3 regions of the Paenibacillus sp. SRL342 genome follow, and region 2 is predicted to be linked to each of the others. Evidence: predicted binding sites of a transcription regulator. Region 2 holds the regulator's gene; each other region holds the start of a gene.
What was found. The regulator Rex, encoded in region 2, represses fermentation and respiration genes when NADH is low (regulators of the CRP and FNR family bind a similar motif). The targets are predictions, from matches to a motif close to TTGTGAAATATTTCACAA.
Positions count from the first base shown of each region.

Region 1 (3,288 bases), 190 kb from region 2:
TGTGGATGGTGAGTTCACAATAATCCGTCCAGTTTGCAGACGATCTGCGAATTTGCCAATCACTTCTTCATTTGTGGAGTGGATAACCGAGGAGTGACCCATGCCGCCAAAAGCAACCACTTCTGCTGCACGTTCAATTCCCTCTGCTGCCGTTTTAACTTTGTAACAAGCCAGTACCGGGCTTAATTTCTCAGCCGACAATGGGAATTTTGTACCTACCCCTTCAATCTCGGCCACGAGAATTTTGGTGCCTGCTGGAACTTCAATACCGCACAATTTCGCAATGCTTACCGCAGATTGACCAACAATCGCCGGGTTCACCGCACATTTCTCGGCATTAATCGCACCCGCTGTCAATTTTGCTGCTTCATCTTTGTTAACAAAGTAACAGCCGTTCGCAATCATTTTTTTCTTCACTTGATCAAAGATCGGTTCTTCAATGATGACCGCTTGTTCAGAAGCACAGATCATGCCGTTATCGAAAGACTTCGACAGGATCAAATCCGTTACTGCCTGATTGATATCCGCGCTTTTCTCGATGAAGCAAGGTACGTTACCCGGTCCTACGCCCAGTGCAGGTTTACCACAGCTGTACGCTGCACGTACCATGCCTGATCCGCCTGTTGCCAGAATGAGAGCCACATCATTGTGATTCATCAGTTCGTTTGTACGATCCATGGAAGGATCATCAATCCATTGAATACAATCTGCTGGTGCACCATGTTTCACAGCCGCTTCCAGCAGGATTTTGGCAGCTTCCCGGCTACAATTCTGTGCAGATGGGTGGAAACCAAAGATGATCGGGTTACGCGTCTTGATGGAGATCAGTGCTTTAAACATCGTCGTTGATGTTGGATTGGTAACGGGTGTAATCCCCATAATAATGCCGACCGGCTCCGCAATTTTCTGGAAGCTCTCATATTCGTTATCTTCAATCACACCTACGGTTTTGTCATACTTGATGCTGTGGTACACATATTCTGTTGCAAATATATTTTTGGTGATCTTATCCTCATATACTCCGCGGCCTGTTTCTTCTACGGCCATCTTAGCGAGCATCATGTGTTTATCCAGACCCGCAAGCGCCATCGCTTGCACAATCCGGTCAATCTGCTTCTGGTCCATCTTCATGAATGCAGCGTGTGCTTTATTCGCTTTGTCGATTAACGTTTGAATATACTGACCTGCTGTCGGTTCTTTTGCTGGGGCGACTTCGTTCTTTACAGCCATCTCCCTCATCCTCCTAAAGGTTCGTATTAGTTTGTCTCTCTCGTTTACATTCACATCGTAACATGACAATAAACTTAATTATGTGATTTTTTTCACAAAGTATAACAAATTTAATTTAAGTTTTGTAGTGTCCTTCATACGACCATTTTCACTTCCTATTTAAAATATAGGGCTGTAAAATTCATCCTCCCCATTAAAAGTGAATTTTATCACAATGTTTGAAATTTCGTCATTTTTGCCCCCTTTCCTTCCCCCTCAAACGGTAAGATTAGGTATATACTGAACTTAAAAATTGAACCACCGCAATTTGTACCGTCCTTCTTCCCGGCCGAGATGACCCTGATCAGGACGGCAACGGTTTGCGGCGAACCTCGGAGGCTACTGCTTATTACAGAAGGTCGTCCGATGGACACAAAGGGGAGATAGACTTATGAGAGAACTAACAACTGTACTAGAAAAGCGCGGTAATACCAACTGTTTCTCGGAAGCAAATTTCAACCATCTGTTGGTTACCATGAAAGATAGAACCTATCCGGAAGGTACACATCTGTACTGGGAAGGCGATATCTCTGACAAACTTTATTATATGAAACGGGGTCGTGCCCAGATCACCAAATCCACGGATGAAGGCAAGGAACTGATCATGTACATGTATCAATCCGGTGATATGATTGGGCAGGCTGATCCCTTCTTTGGCTCTAAACACAGCTTCTCTGCGGAAGTATTAGAGGATAGTGAGATCGGTGTACTGGAGCATAAAGACCTGGAGATGTTAATATGCCAGCATTGTGACTTTGCGATCGACTTTATGAAATGGATGGGCATCCACCACCGGTTGACACAGACCAAATTCCGGGATCTCATGTTATACGGCAAACCGGGTGCACTCTGCTCCACCCTCATTCGGTTGTCGAATTCGTATGGTGAGCCTCATGGAGAGCATGTCATTATTCACAAAAAAATTACCCACACGGATCTGTCCAATATGATTGGAGCCACTCGTGAAAGTGTAAACCGCATGTTAAGCGACCTGCGTAAGAAAGATGGGATTGAATATGACAATGGCATGATTGTCATCAAAGATCTGAAGATGCTGCAAGGGATCTGTCACTGTGAGCTTTGCCCGAACGAGATCTGTCGTATTTAATATTTGACTATGCAATCGGAAATTGCTTATATATTTCAATGAAAAAAGCCCATCTCTCTAAAAAGAGATTGGGCTTCTTGGTATACTTAGGATGCATTGGTCAATTCAAGCTTTACCGCATCACGTGGATTCAATTTCATGTCGAGGCCATTTTCCATTAATTCTTTGTCATTCACCATAATGACCCACCGCTCATTCATACGAGGCGTGACATTCTCGACCGAAACGACAAATTTGTTATTCTCCGACATTCTTACAATGCCGCTGGACTTCAACACATCGCGAACTGTGCACTCCTGAACATAGACGCCAGCATATTGACGATTAAGAGTTGGCATAATGTTTCCACCGCTAACCTTGAGTAACGTTGTCTGATATGCAACGCCATCCCCCCCACTGTCAGCGGCTTTCACGTAAATGATCACTTCATCTTTGGCATGAAGCTCCATGTCCCAATCTTCCTGCTCAATATCCTTGCCATTTAATTTGACAGCCCAGCTAAGCGAAGAATCCAGAGAAACTTCACCGACGGATTGAATCCGTTTGCCATCTGCCGTAAAATCAACCAGTCCGCTATTGAGTAATGCTTTTTTGATTGTCAAACCCTCACTAAAATCTCGCTTAATGGACTTTGTTGCATCAGGCAAAAACGTACTGCCATCTACAGCCACTGTAATTGTATTCGCTGTTTCTGTCTCTTTGACAATTGGCTGCTCAGAAGGCTGTGTCTCACTACAACCAGCCAAGATCGCCAGTAGGAGCAAACATACACCTATGTAACCGGGGATTTTCTTCATCATGTAGGTAACACCACCCTGCGTAAAATCATTCACCCTGTTGTCCATAACCTCTATTATGGCACAACCTTCGGCAAAAAAAAGTGTCAAAGCCGTTACTTTTATAGGGTTCCG
Region 1 covers NZ_OZ481790.1:4,667,763-4,671,050, forward strand. The annotation lists gene adhE (bifunctional acetaldehyde-CoA/alcohol dehydrogenase) at 1-1,230, opposite strand, end outside; gene AC4E8D_RS20555 (Crp/Fnr family transcriptional regulator) at 1,661-2,377, shown strand; gene AC4E8D_RS20560 (hypothetical protein) at 2,464-3,177, opposite strand.
Region 1: a site for Rex is predicted at 1,311-1,328, ahead of adhE (bifunctional acetaldehyde-CoA/alcohol dehydrogenase). Genes of this name have one in related genera too.

Region 2 (3,288 bases):
ATGCCAATTGAGACTCACGCAAAATACGTTCTTCATCCAGCGTCAGACATTCGCCATGTTTCACCACTTGTTTTCCATCCACCCATACGTGCTCAACATCTTTGGCAGAAGCCGAGTAGATCGTATGTGAGATCAGGTCTGTATGTGGATAGAAATGTGCCTGTTCAATATCAAGGGCGATAAAATCAGCCTTCATGCCGACCTGAAGCGCTCCGGTATTGTTCAAGAAGATGGATTTGGCACCATATAACGTTCCGAGTAGTAACGCTTCGCCTGCCGGTACTGCCGTCGGGTCACCAGATACACCTTTGTGGATCAATGCAGCCAGTCTCATTTCCTCGAACATATCCAGGTTGTTGTTGCTTGCTGGTCCGTCTGTTCCGAGTGACACGGTAACTCCTGCTTTCAGCATCGCAGGTACCCGCGCAACACCGGAAGCGAGTTTCAGGTTACTTCCCGGGTTATGGGATACAGCCACATCATGACGGGCCAGAATCTCAATCTCTTCATCATTCAGATGCACCGCATGTGCAACCAGGGATGGACGGGAGAAAAATCCCAGTTTCTCTAGATGTGCCACAGGACGCAGTCCATAATCAGCCACGTTCTGCTCCACCTCACGAAGCGTTTCAGACATATGTGTATGGAGAGGAAGGTTTAGGTCATTCGCGACCTGTACAAGCTTCTCTATGTAGTCAGGAGGGCATGTATATGGGGCATGTGGCGAGATTACGGTTGTAATACGACCATCTGCCTGTCCATTCCACTCACGTGCAAACGCTGCCGACTCCTCCAGCTTCCGCAATTGCTCTTCTTTCGAGCACAGCCCGATTACACCACGTGCCAGTGCTGCTCTAACGCCGGATTGCTCCACAACTTTGGCCACTTGATCCATGTGATCATACATGTCCAGGAAAGCTGTAGTTCCGCCTTTCAACATTTCAAGCACCGATAGCGAGGTTCCCCAATATACATCTTCTGAAGTCATTTTCGCTTCCATCGGCCACATTTTTTCCTGCAACCATACTTGCAATGCAAGATCGTCTCCGTGCCCTCTGAGCAACGACATCGCTGCATGACCATGCGTATTGATCAGACCCGGCAGGAAGAACAGTCCTTTTCCATCTACCTTGGTACTATTTTTGTCTTCATCCGGCAATGTCTCACCAATATGCACAATCTTGTCATTCTCAACAACCATGTATCCTTGGACCACGTTCCATGTTGTGCCGCCTTCATTAACGGCAAATTTGCCGTTGTGGATTACCCATCTATTTGTTGTCATCTTCCTCGTCGTCCTTTCCAGTCTCCAAGTAATAGGCCAAACTAAGCAGATCCGTTGTAAAGTCAGCATGGTGAATGCGGATATGCGGCGGTGTTTTTAGAATTGTTGGTGCAAAATTAAGGATCGCTTCGATTCCGGATTCAATAAGCTGATCGGCTACATTTTGGGCTTCCGTATCCGGAACCGTGATAATTCCGATGCGGATGTTATCCGTTTTAACCGCTTCCGTCAATTCATCCATTGGTTTTACCGTCAAACTGTTGATTTGACTACCAATCTTCGGTCCATATGCATCAAATACAGCAACAATCTTCATGTTGTCTTTCAGATATGCGTTGTAGTTGGACAAGGCTTGACCTAGATTACCCGCGCCTACCAGAGCTACATTAATTTGCTGATCGATCTTGAGAATGTGACGAATTTTCTCGATCAGATAGGATACATCATACCCGATCCCTTTACGACCAAAATCACCGAAGTAAGCCAGGTCTTTACGAATTTGGGCCGGATTCAGATCCAGCCTCTGTCCAAGCTCTTGAGAAGAAACAGTAGCCACCTCACGCTGATGCAACTCGTTCAAATAACGCAAGTATACAGGCAGACGTCGTACCACCGCTTCCGAAATTTTATCCGATTTCATTCTTGCTCCCCCTTACCAAGACCACGATAAAATAATAGATGAAAAGATGAGCATTCTGTATAAACTCAAAGATAAACGTGACATTTTATACAGAATGCTCCTTGTAATTTAGGTTATAAGTTCTTACGTGCAACTGCTTTAATCGGATACGGAAATATCTAATAAAGTTTAACGCCAAACAATAGTGTCATGCAATGATGTAACGAACAAAACAACCATTATTTTTGTTCATTAGCAGGTTTTTCCAACCACTCGGTAATTCGTGGAACCATCTGCTCCGTGAGCATGTGTTCCATTTTGGGACCAGGTAATGAATATAAAAAGAATTTACCATAGTACGCTTCAATCACCCGTGTATCATAAACAATGACAATTCCTCTGTCCTTCGCTGTACGCACCAACCGGCCAAATCCCTGTTTGAAACGAATGACCGCTTGCGGCACGGACAGTTTCATGAACGGATTTTTCTTCTGTTCCTGAAGCAGCTCACTCTTGGCTTCCACCAACGGATGATTCGGTGGCTGGAAAGGCAGTCGAACAATAGCGAGACAGGTTAGGGCCTCTCCCGGGATATCTACACCCTCCCAGAAGCTGCTTGTGCCCAAAAGTACCGTTGCTTTGGCATCTTGGAACCTGCGAGTCAATTTGGAACGACTTCCACTGTCAACGCCTTGCCCAAGCAACGAGATGTCGTTACCAGACAGTGCCTCCTTCAGCGGATCATAGACCTGTCGCAGCATCTTGTATGAAGTAAACAGAACCATCATGCGTCCACGCGTAGCAATTGCCGTCTCTGCGAGTGATTGCACCAGCATATTAACAAAGTGCGCATCACCCACACTTCCCTTCACACTCGGGAAATCACGCGGAATCACCAGAAGTGCCTGATCGCGATAGTTGAAAGGTGATGGCAGCATCGACGTTAACAGCCGATTATTCTCGGAAGCTTCCTGCAAGCCAAGCTGTTCAATCATGAACTGGAATGACTTATCCACAGAGAGCGTAGCCGATGTAAGCACAACACTTTTCTTTTTGTCAAAAAACAAATCCTTAAGCTGTGCACTGACATCTACAGGTACGGCATACAGCTGGAGAGATTTACTGCGGAACTGGCCGCTAGCTTCCATCCAGTATACCGTTTTGGCATCATCCATGCGCATGAAGAAACGAAGATTCTCCTTCAATGTGGTCAGATCTTTCAACAATCCTGTAATGTCCGTGATCAGACTATCCGATTGATAATCATCCTGATCCTCTTTCACCTCAAGCAGCAATTTGTCCCCTTTGCGAACCAAATCACCCAGAGTCACATAGATCTGGTTCTCCAGATCCTGCAGCTCCTCCCATTTTGCCGGTTTCTGAG
Region 2 covers NZ_OZ481790.1:4,482,734-4,486,021, forward strand. The annotation lists gene AC4E8D_RS19620 (amidohydrolase) at 1-1,285, opposite strand, end outside; gene AC4E8D_RS19625 (redox-sensing transcriptional repressor Rex) at 1,272-1,925, opposite strand; gene dinG (ATP-dependent DNA helicase DinG) at 2,144-3,288, opposite strand, start outside.

Region 3 (3,288 bases), 560 kb from region 2:
TGACGTTGAATGATGTTATACGGGCTTTCCAACAAAGAATCAATTCTTAACGCCAAGAAATGAGGTTGAAGTGATGTCTGACTTTGACGGAACTGGGTTCGCTGAGCTATTGATTATTGTGATTCTTGTTGTTTTATTTGTATTTGGTTCTTCCGATATTGACGACCTGACTGATTCTCCTTCTCAATCCTGAATTAGCTAGGTTATTACGATCCATTCATTATGAAATGCATACCTGTAAACGCCAGCCCACAATATGCGGGCTGGCGTTTTTGGATGGCTATAGAAATAGCGGTGAGAATGCAATCCAGGCCAAAATAAGAGTAAGCACAATGCAGACATTCTCTACAACGGCCCCACGCTTGGTCCCTGTACTCATCAGATTCACCCGTATGCGCCACTTGAGCGGTGGTAACGGACGAATACCCCGATTGGTGAGTGAATCGGCCAACAGATGCATCGCATATGCCGTGCCTCCCGCTACCCAGATCTCCGGTCCCTGCTGCTGGGTCGTGCTGTACAACAAGCCCGCCCATATTGCGGTTCCGTACAGGGTATGTGTCAGTCCCCTATGAGTCAGTGTGGTGCAGAGCATTAACAAACTGCCTGCAATCAAGTTCCACGGTGCGAACGCGTGACCATAAAAGACCAGCCCGAGTCCAATCGCAAACATCAACACTTTGCGAAGCGAACGCGAAGGCAGGAATGACACGAGCGCAATGAGGATCGCAAGCAACAGGTTCCATGGTTTGGCATGAACATAGAAGTACACAAATACAGCTGTGGGCAACAGAATCGTCTGTAACAGCCTGATCAGACTGTTAGGCAAGGCTTTGGATACCAGCAGCGAATTCGGCTCATCAATGTCAGGCAATAACGAACCAATCAGAGCAACCGTAACTGCCGGCGCTGTCACCGGCATACCGGCCAACTGCAGAACAGAAAGCGACACGCCTGTCCCGATAATAAGGTGGGATCTTCCCATCATGATGCAAAAACGTCCTTTCGAAGAAATCGGGAACAATACGGCCCATTTCCGATTTTACAACGAAAACAAAATAAGAACAATAGTTCGCATTTCTTATTTGTATGAAAATAAATATAACTTTCTGTGATGGGGCTCACATTATTATATTTATGACTCTTTTATCTTTATTAGTGAATTAAATCACATAAACTGTCGTCAACTACTTGTATAATTTCAAATATAAACCACTAAAATTTTGAGTAATGTACAGCGTCTATTCAAGGAGGCATACACACATGAACGGAAAAAAAGAGAACCTCATTATCATTGGTAACGGTATGGCAGGAATCAGTACCGTTGAGCAAATTTTGAAATTAACTACGCGATTTGATATTACTGTTTTTGGCACAGAGCCCTATCCTAACTACAACCGCATTATGTTGTCTTATGTACTGGAAGGAAGCAAAACACTGGACGATATCGTGCTGAACGACCTTCACTGGTATGAAGATTACGGCATTACGCTGCACACAGGCACAACGGTTACACGCATCGATGCCGAGACACACGAAGTTGTGACTGAAGATGGAACTCGCGTTCCTTATGACAAAATTATCATTGCAACAGGCTCCAACTCCTTTATTCTCCCCGTACCTGGACATGACAAAGAAGGTGTTGTCGGTTTCCGCGATATCGCCGATTGTAATGTCATGCTGGAAGCTGCCAAACAGTATAAAAGAGCGGCCGTTATCGGAGGCGGACTGCTAGGCCTTGAAGCTGCCAAAGGGTTGGTACAACTTGGCATGGAAGTTACCGTAGTGCACTTGATGCAGGATCTGATGGAGCGTCAGCTTGATCCGCAAGCTTCAGCCATGTTGAAAGCTGAATTGGAACGTCAGGGTATCCGGTTCAAGATGGGTGCGCAGACTTCCGAACTGCTGGGCGGCGAACGCGTTGAAGGGATACGTTTTGCAGATGATACGGTTCTGAATGTTGATTTTGTGGTCATGGCTGTAGGCATTAAACCAAATACGGCTGTAGCCCGCGAAAGCGGTATGGAAGTCAACCGGGGTATTGTCGTGAATGACTATATGCAGACTTCACTTGAGAATGTGTACTCGGTCGGGGAATGTACAGAGCACCGCGGGGTATGTTACGGCCTCGTTGCCCCATTGTTCGAGCAAGGTATGATTCTGGCGAAACATATCTGCGGTGTGGAGACCGCTCCTTATGAAGGTTCAGTTGTATCCACGAAATTGAAAATTTCGGGTGTAGACGTCTTTTCAACCGGTGAATTCATCGACAGTCCGGAGCACATCGTCATTTCGCACAAAGATGACTGGAAACGGACTTACAAAAAAATTCTGCTTCGTGATAATAAAATGGTCGGCGCCGTGCTCTTCGGTGACATTACGGATTCTGCCGAATTGCAGAAGCTGATTAAACAACAGACCGAAATGACCGAAGAATTGTATGGTTCACTCATGGGTACAGGCTGCGGTGGTCATAAGAAAGCAACCTCTGTTGAAACGATGCCCGAGGACGAGATCGTCTGTGGATGTAACGGGGTAACCAAAGGAACCATTGTTGATGTCATTACAAACCAGGGCCTTACTACTGTAGATGAAATCAAAGCCTGTACCGGTGCAACCCGCTCTTGCGGTGGATGTAAACCGGTTGTGGAACAGATTCTGCAATATGTACTTGGAGACAGTTTCAGCAGTGGAGCCAAACAGGGAATATGCGGATGTACTTCCATGGGACGGGATGAGATTGTAGCCGAGATTCGTGCAAAGGGATTACAAACAACCAAAGAGGTCATGAATGTACTGGGTTGGAGTCAACCTGAAGGTTGTTCCAAATGTCGTCCGGCGATCAACTACTACCTTGGCATGATTGCACCAGATACACACGAAGATGAGAAAGAATCCCGTTTTGTTAACGAACGTATGAACGCGAATATTCAAAAGGATGGAACGTATACGGTTGTACCTCGGATGTATGGCGGGGTGACTACACCAGCGGACCTCAAACGAATCGCTGATGTATCAGTCAAATATGATGTGAAAGCAGTCAAAGTGACTGGCGGTCAGCGTCTCGACTTGATTGGTGTTAAAAAAGAAGATCTGACCAAAGTCTGGGCTGAACTGGATATGCCTTCAGGTTATGCTTACGCCAAATCGCTGCGTACGGTCAAAACATGTGTCGGCTCCCAATTCTGCCGATTCGGTACACAGGATTCCATGGCCATGGGCGCTCGCATCGAACGTAAATTCGAACGTCTGGATCTGCCAGCCAAGTTTAAATATGCTGTCAACGGT
Region 3 covers NZ_OZ481790.1:5,044,324-5,047,611, forward strand. The annotation lists gene AC4E8D_RS22250 (hypothetical protein) at 1-50, shown strand, start outside; gene AC4E8D_RS22255 (twin-arginine translocase TatA/TatE family subunit) at 74-193, shown strand; gene AC4E8D_RS22260 (metal-dependent hydrolase) at 281-988, opposite strand; gene nirB (nitrite reductase large subunit NirB) at 1,264-3,288, shown strand, end outside.
Region 3: a site for Rex is predicted at 1,157-1,174, ahead of nirB (nitrite reductase large subunit NirB). Genes of this name have one in related genera too.